4 regions of the Mesorhizobium sp. M0772 genome follow, and region 3 is predicted to be linked to each of the others. Evidence: predicted binding sites of a transcription regulator. Region 3 holds the regulator's gene; each other region holds the start of a gene.

Region 1 (4,606 bases), on a different contig from region 3:
GCTACGGTTTTCTGTCGGAGCGGGCCGCCTTCTGCGAAGCGCTTGAGGCTGAGGGCATTGTCTTCATCGGTCCGAAACCCAAGGCTATCAAGGCGATGGGCGACAAGATCGAATCGAAGAAGTTCGCCAAGGCCGCTGAGGTGTCGACGGTTCCCGGCTGGCTTGGTGTCATCGAAAATGCCGACCATGCCGAAAAGATCGCCGGCGAGATCGGTTATCCCGTGATGATCAAGGCCTCGGCCGGCGGCGGCGGTAAAGGCATGCGCATTGCCTGGAGCCAGTCGGAAGTGCGCGACGGCTTCGACCGGGCGCGCTCGGAGGCGAAAAGCTCGTTCGGCGACGACCGAGTCTTCATCGAAAAGTTCGTCGTCGATCCGCGTCATATCGAAATCCAGGTGCTGGCCGACGCGCATGGCACCGCCCTCTATCTCGGCGAGCGCGAATGCTCGATCCAGCGCCGGAACCAGAAGGTTGCGGAAGAGGCGCCGTCGCCATTCCTCGATGCCAGGACGCGCAAGGCCATGGGCGAGCAGGCCGTGGCGCTGGCCAAGGCGGTCGACTACCAGAGCGCCGGCACCGTCGAGTTCATCGTCGATGCTGAAAAGAACTTCTATTTCCTTGAAATGAATACACGATTGCAGGTCGAGCATCCGGTGACGGAGCTTGTTACCGGCATCGACCTGGTCGAGCAGATGATCCGTGTCGCCGCCGGCGAGAAGCTGGCGATCGAGCAGAGCGACGTCAAGCTGAACGGCTGGGCGGTGGAAAGCCGGCTCTATGCCGAGGATCCCTATCGCAATTTCCTGCCCTCGATCGGCCGGTTGACGCGCTACCGGCCGCCGGAGGAGGGCAAGTTCGGCGATGTCTTCATCCGCAACGACACCGGCGTCACCGAAGGCTCCGAGATTTCGATGTTCTATGATCCGATGGTGGCAAAACTCTGCACCTGGGCGCCCACGCGTATCGAGGCCATCGATGCCATGTCGGAAGCGCTGGACAGTTTCGTCGTCGACGGCATCGAGCACAACATCCCGTTCCTGGCGGCGCTGATGCAGCATCCGCGCTGGCGCGAGGGGCGGATATCGACGGGCTTCATCGCCGAGGAATATCCTGACGGCTTCGCGCCGATCGTGCCCAATGGCGCTGAAAAGGCAGTGCTGGCGGCGATCGCCACCGCGGTCGAGCTTCTGCGCCGCGATCGGCTTGACCGGCTGGGCGGGCGGCTGGCGCCGCATTCGGGCGCACTCAAGCGCGATTGGGTGGTGAAGCTCGGCGACGACTATCTCCAGGCTTCGATCATCGAGGGCATGATCTCCATTCCGATGGAAATCGATCTGTCGGTCGATGGCGGCAAAGCGCTGACCGTGGCGTCCGACTGGCGGCCGGGCGACCTCATCTGGCGCGGCACTGTCGGTGCCCGCAAGGTCACGGCGCAGATCAGGCCGCTGCCGAACGGCCTGCGCATCGCCTGGAAGGGCATGTCGGTGACGGCGCGCGCCATGCTGCCGCGAACGGCGGAGCTGGAAAGGCTGATGCCGGAGAAGGTGGCGCCGGACACGTCCAAGATGCTGCTTTGCCCGATGCCGGGCCTGGTCGTGTCGATCGCGGTTGCCGAGGGGCAGGAGGTCAAGGCCGGCGAGACGCTGGCCGTGGTCGAGGCGATGAAGATGGAAAACGTGCTGCGCGCCGACCGCGATCTTGTCGTGTCGAAGCTCAACGCCAAGCCGGGTGACAGCCTGGCTGTCGATGCGGTGATCATGGAGTTCGCCTAGAGATTGTTTGGAAATTCTACTCCGGCGGCCATCTGAAGGTGGTTTCTGCGCTTCCCGTGCTCACGGACCAATGGCCGCTGCGCTCCGGTTCTCGGAACCACCATCATATGACTCGCCAGAGCGAATTTCGAACAATCTCTGAGCCGTGCGGCTGGGTACGGAAGCCTGTGGTCGGTGGTCATTTGTGCTGGACTGGCATCGCCCGGTCCGGGACAATACATCTCCATCGACTCAAAGCCCTTCGAGCAATTTGAAACATCATGGCGGATGACAAACTTCCACGCGATCCCCTGAGGCGCGAAGCAGCGCTCGCTGCTGCGCGCCCGGAGGCGCCGGCGCGGCCGTTCATCCATCTGCGCGTGCATTCGGCGTATTCGCTGCTCGAGGGCGCCTTGCAGGTCGCCGCCGTTGTCGGTCATGCAGTCAAGGACGAGTGCCCGGCAATCGCAGTCACCGACACAAACAATCTGTTCGGCGCGCTGGAATTTGCCCAGAAGGCGGTGAAGGAAGGCATCCAGCCGATTATCGGTTGCCAGATCGATCTCGCCTTTTCCGGCGAGACCAGCGACGCGCAGCGCGACCGCCGCCGCCATGGTCCGGAGATGCACGCCGTGGTGCTGCTCGCCGCCACCGAGGCCGGCTACAGCAACCTCGTCAGGCTGGTCAGCCAGGTCTATCTGGAGACGCCGCCGGGCGAGCCCGTGCATCTGACGTCAGCAATGCTGGAAGGCCATAGCGATGGCCTGATCTGCCTCAGCGGCGGGCCGCGCGGCCCGATCGGCCGGGCGCTGAAGGAGGATCGCCGAGATCTTGCCGAGACGCGGCTTCTGGCACTCAAGGCGCTGTTCGGCGACCGGCTCTATGTCGAGCTGGACCGTGTTTCCGGTTATGACCGCGCTATCGAGAAATCATCGGTCGACCTTGCCTATATCCATGATCTGCCGCTGGTCGCCACGAATGAGGCGTTCTTCGCCGCCCGCGACGACTATGACGCGCATGATGCTCTGATCGCCATTGCCGAGGGTTCGGTGGTTGCCGCCGACAACCGTCGCCGGCTGACTTCGGACAATTTCCTGCGCAGCCAGGCGGATATGGCGCGGCTGTTCGCCGACCTGCCGGAAGCGGTCGACAACACCGTCGAGATCGCGCTGCGCTGTTCCTATTATCCCAAGACCCGCAATCCGATCCTGCCACGCTTTACCGGCGGCGATGTCGCCGACAATGAGGTGGCGCTGAAAGCGGAGGCCGATGAACTGCGCCGGCAGGCCCATGAAGGTCTCGACGCCCGGCTGGCGGCGCATGGACCCACCGCCGGCTACACGGTCGAACAATACCGCGAGCGGCTCGATTTCGAGCTCTCCATCATCGAGAAGATGAAATTTCCCGGTTACTTCCTGATCGTGGCCGACTTCATCAAATGGGCGAAGGCGCAAGGCATTCCGGTCGGGCCGGGCCGTGGTTCGGGCGCCGGATCGCTGGTCGCTTACTCCACCACCATCACCGATATCGATCCGCTGCGCTTCTCGCTGCTGTTCGAGCGCTTCCTCAATCCGGACCGCGTGTCGATGCCCGACTTCGACATCGACTTCTGCCAGGATCGGCGCGAAGAGGTCATCCGCTACGTCCAGCAGAAATATGGCCGCGACCAGGTGGGACAAATCATCACCTTCGGTACGCTGCAGGCGCGCGCGGTGCTGCGCGACGTCGGCCGCGTGCTGCAAATGCCTTACGGCCAAGTCGACAAGCTCTCCAAAATGGTGCCGCAGAACCCGGCCAATCCGGTCAAGCTGGCGGATGCCATCGCCAACGAGCCGCGCTTTGCCGAGGAGGCCGAGAAGGAGCCGATCGTGCAGACGCTGCTCGATATGGCGCAAAAGCTGGAAGGGCTCTACCGCCACGCTTCGACGCACGCCGCCGGCATCGTCATCGGCGACCGGCCCTTGTCGGAACTGGTGCCGATGTACCGCGATCCGCGCTCCGACATGCCGGTCACCCAGTTCAACATGAAATATGTCGAGCAGGCCGGGCTCGTAAAATTCGACTTCCTCGGCCTGAAGACGCTGACGGTGCTGGAGACGGCGGTGAAGCTGATCCGCCGGCGCGGCATCGAGATCGACCTGGCGACGATCCCGCTCGACGATCCTGAAACCTACGCCATGCTGTCGCGCGGCGAAGTGGTCGGTGTGTTCCAGGTGGAAAGTGCCGGCATGCGCAAGGCGCTGATCGGCATGCGGCCCGACTGCATTGAGGACATCATCGCGCTGGTGGCGCTCTACCGTCCCGGCCCGATGGAGAACATCCCGACCTACAACGCCAGAAAGCATGGCGAAGAGGAGATGGCATCGATCCATCCCAAGATCGACCATCTGGTGAAGGAGACGCAAGGCGTCATCGTCTACCAGGAACAGGTGATGCAGATCGCGCAGGAACTGTCGGGCTATTCGCTCGGCGAAGCCGATCTGCTGCGTCGCGCGATGGGCAAGAAGATCCGCGCCGAAATGGACAAGCAGCGCGAGCGTTTCGTCACCGGTGCGGTCGAACGCGGCGTCGGCAAGCCGCAGGCCGACTTCATCTTCGACCTTCTGGCCAAGTTCGCCGACTACGGCTTCAACAAATCGCACGCGGCCGCCTACGCCGTCGTGTCCTACCAGACCGCCTATCTCAAGGCGCATTACCCCGTCGAGTTCCTGGCGGCGTCGATGACGCTCGACATGGGCAATACCGACAAACTCGCCGATTTCCGCCAGGATGCGCTGCGTCTCGGCATCGAGGTGGTGGCGCCGTCGGTGATGACCAGCTTCCGCAATTTCGAGGTCGGCGAGAACCGCATTTAC
Region 2 (4,606 bases), on a different contig from region 3:
GAGGAAATAGTCGACATTGCTGGCCGGCTGCGTGCCGTCGGTCGGCTCGAGCAGCTTCTTCGACGGATCGACCGGCTTGACCAGATAGGGGGTGACGATGATCACCAGATCGGTCTCGCGCCGCTGATAGGATTTGGAGGAGAACAGCGAGCCGAGCACCGGCAGCTTGCCGAGGCCGGGAAGACGCGATGTGGTAATGTCGTTCTGTGACTGCAGCAGGCCGGCGATCATGAAGCTCTGGCCATTCTTCAGGTCGACGGATGTTTTGGCGCGGCGCACGATAAAGCCCGGGACCGAGATATTGCCGATATTGTAGGAGGCCGAAGCGTCGATCGAGGACACTTCCGGCGCGATGTCGAGGCTCACCAGCCCGTCCTTGAGAACCGTCGGCGTGAAGTCGAGGCTGACGCCGTATTTCTTGTAGCTGACGGAAATCTTGCCATTGTCCTCGGAGACCGGGATCGGGAACTCGCCGCCGGCGAGGAAGCTTGCCGTCTGGCCCGAGCGGGCGATCAGGTTCGGCTCGGCCAGCCGCCTGGCGAGACCACGTTCCTCCAGCGCCTTGATGGCGACGTCGATCGACAGGCCGTTGGACAGCAGCCGGCCGATGATCTCGCCATTGCCGGCTCCCGGCACCGTGCCAGGATCGAGGGTGACGTCGCGCCCGCCAATGCCGTAAGCGAAATTGGCGCTGTATTTGGCGCCGAGATCCTGTCCGGCCTGGCGATTGATCTCGACGAAGCGGACGTTGAGCTGAACCTGCTGCGAGGACGAGATGTTGACCGAATTGATCACTTCTTCATTGCCGGAGAAGCGGCTGGCGATCTTGCTTGCCTTCTCGGCGGCGACCGCGTCATCGGCCTCGCCCGACAGCACGACGCGGCCATTGGCCGAGCCGACCTTGATCTTGGCGTCCGGCACGCTGGCGCGAATGGTGCTGGCCAGCTGGTCGGTGTCCAGCGTCACCTCGATGTCGACGGTGCCGACCAACTGCTTGTTCTCGTCGAACAGCGCGATGCCGGTGGTGCCGAGATTGTTGCCCAGCACATAGAAGGATTTGTCGGTCAGCGGATTGACGTTGGCGATCTCCGGATCGCCGATGACGATCTGGTAGAAGGCGGCATTGGTCATGACCGTCTTCGGCTTGCCCTTGGCTACCTTGATCGACGCATTCGTTGTCGACGAGACATGGACGATATCGTTGTCGGCCTTGGCTGGCGCACTGAGGCCGAGCATTGCGGCCGCGGCCAGGCAAGCCCCCACCGCAAGCGCCCGCATTGGGCGCAGCCCTTTCGTAGTTCGAAATGCATGAAGTCCCGACATCTGTCCCGTCCCTCGCCCGGTCCCCACCGGCAGTTATTGCTGGTCCCGCGCAGGAACCTGGTATTCTTCGACCTGCGTGCCGCGCGTCACGATGATCGTCTTGAATTTCGGCTTCTCAGGCTCCTTGGTCGCGGCAGTGAACAGCGCGCCGGCAGCGGCCTGGACGCCGGAGGCGACCGATCCGCCGAAGGACGAGATGGTGGTGACGCCGTCCTTGGAGGCCCCTCCGTCTGCGGCCGAGCGGAGCGACAGCGACAAGGTGCCGACGGTGCGGGCAAGCGCCACTTTCTGCGCGCCTTCGGTCGTCACCTCGATGGTGACGGAATTGGCGATCTGCGGTGTGGTCTGGCGCTCGTCGGCGCCCTGCCCCACGGTCAGCACCTTGGCGTCGGAGACGACGATCTCGGAGGTAACGGTCGATCCGGCAGCGCCCTGCGCGTTCTTGGCCACTTCCTGGATTTCGCCCGCATCGCGTGTCAGCACCACGTCGACCCGGTCGCCCGGCATGACGAAGCCGCCGACACCGGCGATCTCGTCGGTGCGGATTGTCACCGCCCGCATGCCGGGCGTCATCATGTTGGATAGCGTCGCGCGGCCGTTCGGCCCCGACAATTTGCTGATCAGCACCGGCTCGTTGATCTCGATCGGCGACAATACCACGCGGCTGCCTTCGGCGAGCAATGCATTGACTGTGGTGAACGCGCCCTGCGGCACCGAATCCTCGGACCATGGGATTTCGCTGAGCTGCGCCCGGTCAAGCTCCATGCCGTAACGCAACGGCGCGTTGGCCACCACGATGGTCTTGAAGACGATCTTGGGGACGGCGGGCGCCGGGATCGACGCCGTTTTCTCTTCGGCATCGGCCTTGGCCTGGCTTTTCACCCAGAAATCCGCGGCAAAGATTGAAATCGCGCCGAAGACGGCAGCGATGCCAATCATCGTTATGGCCTTGCCCCTCACAACCAACCCCTGACATTCGTGGTCTTTTGTTTTGTTGAGGCGACGCTAGGCCGCTTTGTTAAAGATTCAGGAATCGCGGCCCCTCTCGCTGGACCTATTTCCGCCGGCTTGGTTATCGAAAGGTTTTAGGATAAGAAGGGTTTAATCCCCGAACGTAACAGGAACTTCCGTCGCTTGGCGCCGAAAAGCGTGGCAGTATCGACGGGTGATTCGCGGCACCGGATTCTATGGCAGGCATGGACGACAACAACGATCTTTTCGGCAATCTGGAAAAGCAGCCCCAACCGGCTCGGACACCTTCGCGCCCGGCCGACCCGCTGGTGCAGGCCACGAAGCGTCCTGCCGCGACCAAGGACGGCAGCGAGGGCTATAGCGCCGCCGACATCGAGGTGCTGGAGGGGCTGGAGCCGGTGCGGCGCCGTCCCGGCATGTATATTGGCGGCACCGACGACAAGGCGATGCACCATCTGTTTGCCGAGGTCATCGACAATTCGATGGACGAGGCGGTCGCCGGCCATGCCACCTTCATCGATGTTGAGCTGTCGGCCGACGGGTTTCTGACCGTTACCGACAATGGCCGCGGCATCCCGGTCGATCCGCATCCGAAATTCAAGAAGCCGGCGCTCGAAGTCATCATGACGACGCTGCATTCGGGCGGCAAGTTCGATAGCAAGGTCTATGAGACCTCCGGCGGTCTGCACGGTGTCGGCGTCTCGGTCGTCAATGCGCTGTCGGACCATCTCGAAGTCGAAGTCGCGCGCGGTCGCCAGCTTTACCGCCAAAGGTTCTCGCGCGGCGTTCCGGTGAGCGGGCTGGAGCAGCTCGGCGAAGTGCACAACCGGCGCGGCACCAAAATCCGCTTCCATCCCGACGAGCAGATTTTCGGCAAGGGCGCCGCCTTCGAGCCGGCGCGGCTCTATCGCATGACCCGCTCGAAAGCCTATCTGTTCGGCGGCGTCGAGATCCGCTGGAGCTGCGACCCATCGCTGATCAAGGAAAAGGACCAGACGCCCGCCAAGGCGGAGTTCCATTTCCCCGGCGGCTTGAAGGACTATCTCAAGGCATCGCTTGGCGACGACTTCCAGGTGACCCGCGAGATCTTCGCCGGCAAGAGCGAAAAACAGGGCGGCCACGGCTCGCTGGAATGGGCGGTGACCTGGTTCGGCGGTGACGGCTTCGTCAACTCCTACTGCAACACCATCCCGACCGGCGAAGGCGGCACGCATGAGGCCGGCTTTCGCAATGTGCTGACGCGCGGGCTTCGGGCCTATGCCGACTTGGTCGGCAACAAGCGCGCCTCGATCGTCACCTCCGAAGACGTTATGATCTCGGCGGCCGGCATGCTGTCGGTTTTCATCCGCGAGCCGGAATTCGTCGGCCAGACCAAGGACAGGCTGGCAACGATCGAAGCCATTCGCATTGTCGAGACCGCCATCCGCGATCCCTTCGACCACTGGCTGGCCGACAATCCGCAGGAAGCCTCCAAGCTGCTGGAATGGGTGATTGCGCGCGCCGACGAGCGGGTGCGCCGGCGCCAGGAAAAGGATGTGTCGCGCAAGAGCGCGGTGCGCAAGCTGCGCCTTCCCGGCAAGCTCGCCGACTGCACGCAGAACGCCGCCGCGGGCGCCGAACTGTTCATCGTCGAAGGCGACTCGGCCGGCGGCTCGGCCAAGCAGGCGCGCGACCGTGCGAGCCAGGCGGTGCTGCCGCTGCGCGGAAAAATCCTCAACGTCGCCAGCGCCGGCAACGACAAGCTCGCCGCCAACCAGCAGATATCGGACCTGATTCAGGCGCTCGGTTGCGGCACGCGCTCGAAATACCGCGACGAGGATTTGCGCTACGACCGCGTGATCATCATGACCGACGCCGACGTCGACGGCGCTCACATAGCCTCGCTGCTGATCACCTTCTTCTACCAGGAAATGCCGAACCTGGTGAATGGCGGCCATCTCTATCTGGCGGTGCCGCCGCTCTATTCGATCCGGCAAGGCGGCAAGGTTGCCTATGCCAGGGACGATGCGCACAAGGACGAGCTGTTGCGGACCGAATTCACCGGCCGCGCCAAGGTCGAGATCGGCCGCTTCAAGGGCCTGGGCGAGATGATGGCCGCGCAGCTCAAGGAAACCACCATGGACCCGAGGAAGCGCACGCTGCTCAGGGTCGATGTCATCGACGCCGTGGCGGCGACCAAGGATGCTGTCGACGCGCTGATGGGCACCAAGCCGGAAGCCCGCTTCCGCTTCATCCAGGAACGCGCCGAATTCGCCGCGACGGAAGTGCTGGATATCTGAGCGCCGGCCGACTCTTCGTTTTGACGCAGTTC
Region 3 (4,606 bases):
GGGGATCTGCTGAGCGTCGGCCACCCTTCCAATTTCAGAGGTAAACCACTGTCATGGATCTATTTCACCCAGACACTGGAAGCCGCCATCTGGGGAGCAGAGCTTGCAACGGGTGACGGTCGTCAAAGGATTTACATCGTAAAGCCGACGGGGTTTTTTATGGATGACCCTAACCTGACCGACAAAAAATTTCCCGGTAATCCGACGAAATCCTACCGCTCCCGTGATCCGTTGCTCATCCTGGGGGAGCTCGCTGAATGGCAGGGTCATACACCCGAACAATTGAAGGCAATGCACGATGGGCTTGCTCGCCTGAGGGCGGAGGGCCGGGATATGATTGAGGATTGAGCGTCCTTGGCGAGTGATGGTCAATTCCGGCGCGGTGGACGCGACCGCACGGACTTTCGCGCTTTGCGCGTTCATGTAGCATAGGAGGTCTGGGGCGCAAGGGGCAGACCCGATGGCTGGACGTGGCCGGGGCACGAAGGAAGGCGAAGGCGCCGAGGCAAGCGTCAGCGAACGCTCGCTGTTTGCCGATAGTCCCTATGCCGAGCCGCTGCCCCTCGCGCTGCCTGAGCCGCATCCCGGCGTCGCGCCTGCGCTGCCCGGTCACGCGTTGCCGGCGCAAGTCACAGCGCCCGGATCTATCGCCCGTCTGCGCAGACGGCTTCGCCGTCCGTCATGGCCCGCGCTCCGCCGCAGCCTTGCCGTGGCCGCCAACACGGAGCTCGACCGGGGCGTCGCCTTCCTGCTGGTGCCGGTTTTCCTGGCGGCCGGCGTCATCATTTATTTCTCGCTGGCCGGCGAGCCCGGCTTTGCGCAGCCAATCGCCATTGTGGTGCTGGCGACATGTTGCGCTGTCGCCACGCGACCTCGGCCGAGGACGCATCTGTTCTGCATGGCCGCGATGCTGTGCGCGCTCGGCGTCGTCGCCGCCAAAGTCGAGACCTGGCGCGCCGGAACGCAGATGCTCGGCTCCGAGATCCAGACACGGCTGACCGGCCGCGTCGTCAGTCTCGAACAGATGGAAAGCGGCCGCATCAGGCTGACGCTCGATGTGGTTTCGACCGCTTACCCCGAGCTGCGCTACGCCCCGGAGCGGGTCAGGCTCTCGGCGCGGACCGTTCCCGCCGATATGACCGCCGGCTCCCTGATCACCGGCTATGCCAGGCTGTTGCCGCCGACCGGTCCGGTGCGGCCGGAGAGCTACGATTTCTCCTTCGACAGCTATTTCACCGGTATCGGCGGCAGCGGCTTCTTTCTCGGCAATCCGAAAACCATTGCTACGCAGGGACCGCCGCCGCTGACCGCGCGGCTCTCCTCGGCAATCGAGAACGCGCGCGAAAACATTGCCGACCATATCAGGGGCAAAATCGGCGGCGCCGAAGGCGAGATTGCCGCGGCGTTGATTGTCGGGGTGCGCGCCGGCATCCCGGACGAGGTCAACGAAGCGATGCGGCGCACCGGCATCTACCACATCATCTCCATCTCCGGCCTGCACATGGCGCTGGTTGCCGGCACCATCATGGCGTTGCTGCGTGGCGCCTTTGCGCTGTTTCCCGATTTCTCTTCGCGCCGCCCAGTCAAGAAATATGCAGCAGTGGCAGCACTCGTCTCCATCGCCGCCTATCTCGTCATTTCAGGCGTCGTGGTTGCCGCCGAGCGCAGCTTCATCATGCTGGCGGTCATGCTTGTCGCCGTGCTGTTTGATCGCGCCGCACTCACCATGCGCAATCTGGCGATCTCCGCCATTGCCGTCATCCTGGTGTCGCCGCACGAGGTGGTCGGTCCCAGCTTCCAGATGTCGTTTGCCGCCACCGCCGCCCTTGTCGGCGCCTATGCCGGCTGGGCCGATTACCGCGCCGACAAGGTGAGAACGCCGCCGGCAAAGCGCTCCTTCGTCGGCTTCCTGTCGCGAAAATTCGCGCTGGCCATGGGCGGCCTCGCCATGACCTCGATCATTGCCGGCAGTGCAACCTTGCTGTTCGCCATCTGGCATTTTCAGCGTGTGTCGCCGCTCAGCCTGATCGCCAATCTGGCCGTGATGCCGATTGTTTCGTTGATCGTCATGCCTTTTGCCGTGCTCAGCGCACTGGCGATGCCGTTCGGCGCCGACGGGCCGTTCCTCTATGTGATGGGCAAGGGTCTGATGGCGATGATCGCTATATCGGCCTGGATTTCCGAGCGCTCGCCGGTCGACGCCGTCGGGCTGATCTCCATCCGCTCGGTGCTGCTGGTGACGGTCGCCCTCGTCATCGCCACCATGGCCACCACCTGGCTCAGGTTGGCGGCCGTGCCTTTCGCGCTGGCCGGCCTGTTGACGGTGCCGCAGGTGCTTACGCCCGACGTGCTCATATCCGAGGATGCGCATCTGGTGGCCATGCCGATCGGTGGCGGCGAACTCGCCCTCAACCGCGAACGCTCCAACGAATTCACCACGGACAATTGGAAACGGGCGCTGCGGGCCGAAACCATTATCCCACCTGAGATTTTCGAGTCAACAGATACGCGGTTCGATCTCGATCCGCTCGATCTGCCGCCCGGCTCGCCCTTCTATTGCACCGGCGATCTCTGTATCGCCCGGCACCCTTCCGGAGCCATTGTAGCGCTTGCGAAAGACCGCAAGACGGCGCGGCCGGCCTGTGCCTTCGCGAGCCTGATCGTCATCGATGACGCCACCGCCTACAATCCGTGCCGCGACCCGCTGGTGCTGGTCGTGACGAAGAAACAGCTGGCCCGCGACGGCAGCGCCGCCGTCTTCTTCGATCCGCAATCGGCAGCTGCAGCGCCAACCATCCGCTTCGCCGTCGACAAGCCGTATCGCCCCTGGCACGAGCAACGCCGCTTCTCCCGCGAAGCGCGCGGCCTGCCGCCTTACAACCAGCGTGAAAAGTACAAACCCAAGCCGGCTCAGTAGCGCCGGATCAATCCGACAAGCTTGCCCTGCACCTTCACCCTGTCCGGTCCAAAAATGCGGGTCTCGTAGGCCGGGTTGGCGGCTTCCAGGGCGATCGAGGCGCCCTTGCGGCGGAAGCGTTTCAGGGTCGCTTCCTCATCGTCGACCAACGCCACCACGATCTCGCCGGGGCTGGCTGTGTCGGCATTGCGGATGATGACCGTGTCGCCATCGAAAATGCCGGCCTCGATCATCGAATCGCCCTTGACCTCGAGCGCGTAGTGTTCGCCGCCCATGATCATATCGGGCGGCACCGAGATCGAATGGGTCTGATGCTGGATGGCGTCGATCGGCACGCCGGCGGCGATGCGTCCCATAACCGGGATTGAAATCGCGGAAACGGCATCGTCATTGCCGGCCGACATCGAACGCGACGGCGAGCCCGGCTTGATCTGGCGGCCGAGACCGCCTTGGCCCAACGCGCCTTGTCCTTGGCCGCCTTGCCCTTGGCCGGTTTGACCAAGACTGCCCTGAATGACGCTCGGCGAAAACTTCCTCGCCGCATTGAGGCCTGGTGCGATCGAGTCGGGCAGCCGCAGCACTTCCAGCGCGCGCGCCCGGTTCGGCAGCCGGCGAATGAAACCGCGCTCCTCAAGCGCCGTGATCAGGCGGTGGATGCCGGACTTGGAGGCGAGGTCGAGCGCTTCCTTCATCTCGTCGAAGGACGGCGGGATTCCGCTCTCCTTCAGGCGTTCATGGATGAACATCAGAAGCTCATGTTGTTTGCGCGTCAGCATCGCGGCCCCCAAGGGTTCTGAAACCAGAATCAGAAAAAACAAACCCAGAACAAACACTATCTGTTCCAGTTGTGTTCCGCAACCTTTTAAAGTTTAATGAATGTGTTGACGTTTTGTTCAGCGTAACGTTCGGCGCTGCGAGCGCCGCCTGCGCCCAGTTGCCAGCAACGGGGTGAAACGAAGACCAAGTGCCCTGCGTCGTCGGCTACGATCGCCGCTTCCTTTTCGGACGGGGCTGCGCAGCATCCGCGCGGGGTTCTCTCTGGGCATAGACCCGCAGCGTGTAGCCGATGTGAGCGGTCATCAGAGTTTTCGCACGGTCGACGTCGCGATCGAGGGCCGCTTCCATCAGGGCGGTATGGTGTTCGATCGCCACGGCGTCGCGCAGGGCCGCCACGGCCTTCCGGTGTCCGTCCGTGCGGCCGGCGGCGGCGCGCAGCGTCGGGGCCAGACCCAGAAAGCGGTGATGGCGATGCAATTGGTCGGAAATCGTTGCATTGAAGCGCAGCAGCCAGCTGGATGTCGCGGCACTGAGCAGCGCCGCATGGAAGGCATCGTGTTTTTCGTACCACGCGTCGACCGCATCATCCGATGGATCGTCGAGAACAGACCCGCACCGTGAGAGACGATAGTGGGCGGCAACGACCGCGTCTTCCCACTCACGGTCGCCCTTCTCGATCGATTCCACCAGCAGGGGCAGTTCGACCACCAGCCGCGCACGCGCCAAATCCTCGAGCTCCGCCCGAGAGACGGGAGCGACCGCAAACCCGCGGTTGCTGATGGCGGTCACAAGCCGTTCCGCCTCCAGCCGCGACAGCGCCTCGCGCAACGGCGTCCAGCCGATGCCGTAGGTGTTGCGCAGCGTGCTCAGCTTCAACGGCGCGGCAGGCGCCAGCCGGGTCGCAAGAATATC
Region 4 (4,606 bases), on a different contig from region 3:
ATAGCGGCCTGCGAGACGCCGCAGGTTTTTGCGATTTGTGCTTCGGATTGACACCAGTCGCAACGGACATAGGAGCGGAGCATGACGCCACCGGATAGTCCCTTGAGGCTCCACCTGCTAGTGGAGCCGCGGCGGGCATAAGTGCCAGGTAGTTTCAAGGCATTGGAGTGTATGCGTCCAAACGAACGCATCGCGTCAGTCCAACAAACCACCAGACAAACCGTGACCTGCCGAATCCCACAAAAATCAGAGACGGCTAGTCGGATCGTCGGCTGAATGCCGCGAAGCATCCGAAATCAAAGTCGGTATAACACTACCGGCAGTTTGGATTTGGAATCCAAAAAAAGCCCCGACCGTTAGCGGAAGCAACGGCGGGGCTGTTCTTTTGCGAGGAAGTCGTCGGCGCAGGCTTTCTCTCCCGTATAGTAGCTGGGAGAAGGGGCTACCGGCGCGGCGGCTTGATCCCACCCGTGCCGACATCGACAGTGATGCTGCCGGAAATCCTGACATCGGTGTCGCCGATCTTGAACGTGCCGTTCTCGCCGGCAGGCAGCGCGTCGTCCGGGTCCGGCTGCGGCGCGGGCTTGGCGATGCGGTAGTCGCCGGCCACGCCGGGCAGGGCGCCTTTCCACGACGTGCTGGTGCTGCCCCCGGCAAAGGCCATGCTCGATGTCGCCGCCGTGATGGCAATGGCTATGGTCAGTCTGTTCAGGTGGTAGCGCATGGCAAGACTATAGTGCCGCGCTCAAGGCGAGGCCAGACCAGCGGCGTTGAAATTGAGGGAACACCGGCCTGCATTCAATCCGCCGATCAGGCCGCTGCCTGCTTGCGGGTGTCGAAGACGTGGTCGACGAGGCCCCAGTCCATGGCCTCCTTCGCGGTCATGAAGAAATCGCGGTCGAGCGTGCGTTCGACCTCTTCGTGGGTGCGGCCGCAATGGTGAGCGTAGAGGTCGGCCATGTGCCGCTTGGTGCGCAAAATGCCTTCGGCGTGACGCTGGATGTCGGAGGCCTGGCCCTGGAAGCCGCCCAAAGGCTGATGCAGCACGATGCTGGCATTGGGCAGCGCGATGCGCCGCCCCGGCGTTCCCGCCATCAGCAGGAAGGAGGCCATCGACGCGGCAAAGCCCATGCACACGGTCGACACCGGGCAGCTGACATATTGCATCGTGTCGTAGATGGCGAAGCCGCTGGTAACCACGCCGCCCGGAGAGTTGATGTAGAGCGAGATCTCCTTGTCGGGATTGTCCGATTCCAGCGACAGAAGCTGGGCGCAGACCAGCGCCGACATGCCGTCATTGATCTCGCCATTGACGAAGATGATGCGCTCGCGCAGCAGCCGCGAGAAAATGTCGAAGGCACGTTCGCCGCGGCTCGATTGCTCGATCACCATCGGCACCAGATTGGCAAAGCCGCTCATCTCATTGTCTCCGTTTTGATTTTTCCGGGTCAGGCAGCGCGCAGCAACAGGCGCGGCGCGTTGGCTGCGACTGGCGGCTTGGGCTTATATGCGTGCAGCGAGAGCAGGCAGCCGGCGCCGGCCATCGCAACCGCAGGCGTCAGGACAAACCCGTCATGGACGATGCGCAGATGCGTGCCGCCGGAAACGGTGCGGGCGAGTGTGAAGGTGACGATGCTCTCCAGCTCCTCGCGGTCGGCGTCGCCGGAACGCTCGCGCCAGGAATAGCGCAGCAGGCGCCCCGGTTCGGCATCGAGCACTTCGCACTCGATCGGCTTCTCAGGCCCGGCAAAGGCAAAGCGGCTGCCGGTTTCCGGCTTGATGTCGTTCGGCATCATCCATTCCGCCAAGAGGTCCGGCACGGTCAGTGCCCGCCACACTTTTTCCGGTGCGTCCGGCAGATCGCATTCGAAGGCGAGGGCATCTTTGGCGGTCTGCGTCTGCTTTTCGTCGGTCATTGGTCCATGTCCTTCAAAACGGCCTTCAGTCTTTCGATGCGCTCCGGCCAGAATGCGCGGTAGCGTTCGATCCAGCCGAGCAGCGGCTCGAGCCCTTGCGGATCGGCGCGATAGTAGGCGTTGCGGCCGGCGCGTCTTTCGCTGACCAGGCCTGCGCCGCGCAGCACGGCAAGGTGCTGCGACACCGCCGGCTGCGACACGCTCATGCCAGTGCGCAACTCCGACACGCTCATCTCGCCGGCGGTCAGCCGCTCGTAGACGGCGCGTCGCGTCGGGTCGGCCAGGGCGCGAAAAATCTCTGCTTCGATCATGGCAAAAGCATAAGTCGATACTTATCGATTTGGCAAGGGGTGTTTTGAATGCCCGTATTGATTGGATCCTGCCGGGCCTCTAAGCCGTGGGGAACAAGATGGGCCGATCATCGCGAGGCAGGAGTAGTATTTATGAATTCCAACGTCGATCTTTCGTCCGCCGAGAACCTCAACGAGGCTCTGAGGCTCTATCGCCGCCTCGTACTCGGTATAGGAGCGATCGCCGTCATCGGTTTCGTGGCCGTGATCTTGTTGGCCAAGCTGGGTACGGCGCTATCGCCGCCACACGGGATTTACATCTTCGGCGAAGGATTGGGGACCTGGGGCCTGATCGCGGTGGTAGCGGCGCTCGTCGCTCAGGTGTGGTGGCACGGGCGCGCGATCGGGAAATTGCTGAATGACCCGGCTCTGAAATCTGAACCTGCAGTCGGGCTGATGTCGGCGCCAACCGTGATCGCACAGCGCGCCCATGGCATGGGCATGGAGTGGAGCGGCTTTTTCGGTCCGTTGCGGCCAGCTAAAAAACGGCGCTGACGACACCGCTTCTCGCCCCTGCGTGTCAGCTAAATCCACGCGCCCGCGTCGGCGATTGCTGCCATTCCTTGACAATCCGTGGTTAACAGTATAGGAACGAAAAGGGAACAAAAACCTTGTGGGAAAAGCCAGCCGCGGCAAGCCAGGATTGTGCGCGGCCTGTAAGGTGAACGACTTGAAATTTGTTTCGGATGAGCACGGAGAAGTGTCATGGCGGGTAGCGTCAACAAGGTCATTCTGGTCGGTAACCTCGGCGCGGACCCTGAAATCCGCCGCCTGAATTCCGGTGATCCGGTCGTCAACATCCGCATCGCCACGTCGGAAAGCTGGCGCGACAAGAACTCCGGCGAGCGCAAGGAAAAGACCGAATGGCACAACGTGGTCATTTTCAATGACCAGATCGCCAAGGTCGCCGAGCAGTACCTGAAGAAGGGCATGAAGGTTTACGTCGAAGGCCAGCTGCAGACACGCAAATGGCAAGACCAGACCGGCGCCGACAAGTACACGACCGAAGTCGTGCTGCAGAAATTCCGCGGCGAGCTGCAGATGCTCGATTCTCGCGGCGAGGGCGGCGGTCAGGTCGGCAACTATGCCGGCGGCGGCGGCGCGAGCCGTGGCTCGGATTTCGGCCAGTCTGGCCCCAATGAGAGCTTCAACCGCGGCGGCAATAGCGGTGGCGGCGGTTCCAAGGGCGGCGGTGGCGGCGGCTCGTCGCGCGAACTGGACGACGAAATCCCGTTCTGAGCTGACGGTAGTCAGCGATATCTGAGGAGAGGGCGCGATGTCGCTCGGACCGCTTCTATCGGCGCGCCCTCCCATTCCATGGCACGCCTTCGCGGCCCTTGCCGCGCTGGCCATTGGCGCTACGCAACTGGCGCTGCCGAAAGGCACGACGCGTCATCGTGTCGTCGGCTATACCTGGGCGGCGCTGATGCTGGTCGTCGCCATCTCCAGTTTCTGGATCCAGCAGATACGCCTCGTCGGTCCGTTCAGCCCGATCCATCTCTTGTCGATTTTAGTGTTGATCGCCGTGCCGCTGGCGGTCTGGCACGCGCATATGCATCGGGTCGCGAAACATCGCAGGGTCATGATATCGCTGTATGTTTTCGCCCTGATCGGCGCCGGCGTGTTCACGCTGCTGCCGGGGCGGATCATGCACACGGTCGTCTTCGGCCAGTGACGCTTTCTGAAACGAAGATTGCCGTGAAAGCACGGATTAAATGGGTCGAGGAGCGCACCTTCGTCGGCGAGTCCGGCAGCGGCCACAAACTGGTGCTGGGGACCGCCCCCGGGCCGGAAGGCAAGACGCCAGGTCCGAGCCCGATGGAGCTGGTGCTGATCGGCACCGGCGGCTGCTCGGCCTATGATGTCGTCCACATCCTCGAAAAAGGCCGCGAGGCGATCGAGGACTGTGTTGTAGAACTCGACGCCGACCGGGCCGAAACCGACCCCAAAGTCTTCACCCGCATCCACATGCATTTCATCGTCACGGGCCACGCGCTGTCGCGCGACAAGGTCCAGCGCGCCATCAACCTGTCGATCGAGAAATACTGCTCGGCCTCGGCCATGCTGGCCAAGACGGCTGTCATCACCCACGATTTCGAGGTCGTCGATACGGCGGTGGAGTAGGGAGCAGGGAGCAGGGAGCAGGGAGCAGGGAGCAGGGAGCAGGGGCTGCCGTTCACCCCGCCATCAGCGCCTTGATCCCATCCGCGACGAACTGAACCGCAAGCGCGGCCAGGATGACGCCGAGCAGGCGGGTGAGGATCGAGCGGCCGGTCTGGCCGAGGATGCGGTCGATGCGCTCCGACAGCACGAACACCAGATAGGTGATGGCAAGGCAGA

What was found. Region 3 encodes LexA, which represses DNA repair genes until DNA is damaged. Its sites were predicted from a motif close to TGTTCNNNNTGTGTTCNG; they were not measured.
Region 1: a site for LexA is predicted at 1,889-1,906, ahead of dnaE (DNA polymerase III subunit alpha). Genes of this name have one in related genera too.
Region 2: a site for LexA is predicted at 2,432-2,449, ahead of parE (DNA topoisomerase IV subunit B). Genes of this name have one in related genera too.
Region 4: a site for LexA is predicted at 2,854-2,871, ahead of ssb (single-stranded DNA-binding protein). Genes of this name have one in related genera too.

The regions. Positions count from the first base shown of each region.
Region 1 is NZ_JAMYPB010000003.1:78,526-83,131, reverse strand. It holds gene NKI06_RS03025 (acetyl-CoA carboxylase biotin carboxylase subunit) at 1-1,772, shown strand, start outside; gene dnaE (DNA polymerase III subunit alpha) at 2,033-4,606, shown strand, end outside.
Region 2 is NZ_JAMYPB010000003.1:102,288-106,893, forward strand. It holds gene NKI06_RS03120 (type II and III secretion system protein family protein) at 1-1,278, opposite strand, end outside; gene cpaB (Flp pilus assembly protein CpaB) at 1,357-2,262, opposite strand; gene parE (DNA topoisomerase IV subunit B) at 2,520-4,574, shown strand.
Region 3 is NZ_JAMYPB010000019.1:15,148-19,753, forward strand. It holds gene arr (NAD(+)--rifampin ADP-ribosyltransferase) at 1-348, shown strand, start outside; gene NKI06_RS14985 (ComEC/Rec2 family competence protein) at 461-2,917, shown strand; gene lexA (transcriptional repressor LexA) at 2,911-3,693, opposite strand; gene NKI06_RS14995 (GntR family transcriptional regulator) at 3,899-4,606, opposite strand, start outside.
Region 4 is NZ_JAMYPB010000002.1:13,893-18,498, reverse strand. It holds gene NKI06_RS01535 (hypothetical protein) at 443-664, opposite strand; gene NKI06_RS01530 (ATP-dependent Clp protease proteolytic subunit) at 811-1,419, opposite strand; gene NKI06_RS01525 (SRPBCC family protein) at 1,449-1,916, opposite strand; gene NKI06_RS01520 (ArsR/SmtB family transcription factor) at 1,913-2,227, opposite strand; gene NKI06_RS01515 (hypothetical protein) at 2,360-2,761, shown strand; gene ssb (single-stranded DNA-binding protein) at 2,972-3,505, shown strand; gene NKI06_RS01505 (DUF2306 domain-containing protein) at 3,543-3,941, shown strand; gene NKI06_RS01500 (OsmC family protein) at 3,965-4,390, shown strand; gene NKI06_RS01495 (MarC family protein) at 4,443-4,606, opposite strand, start outside.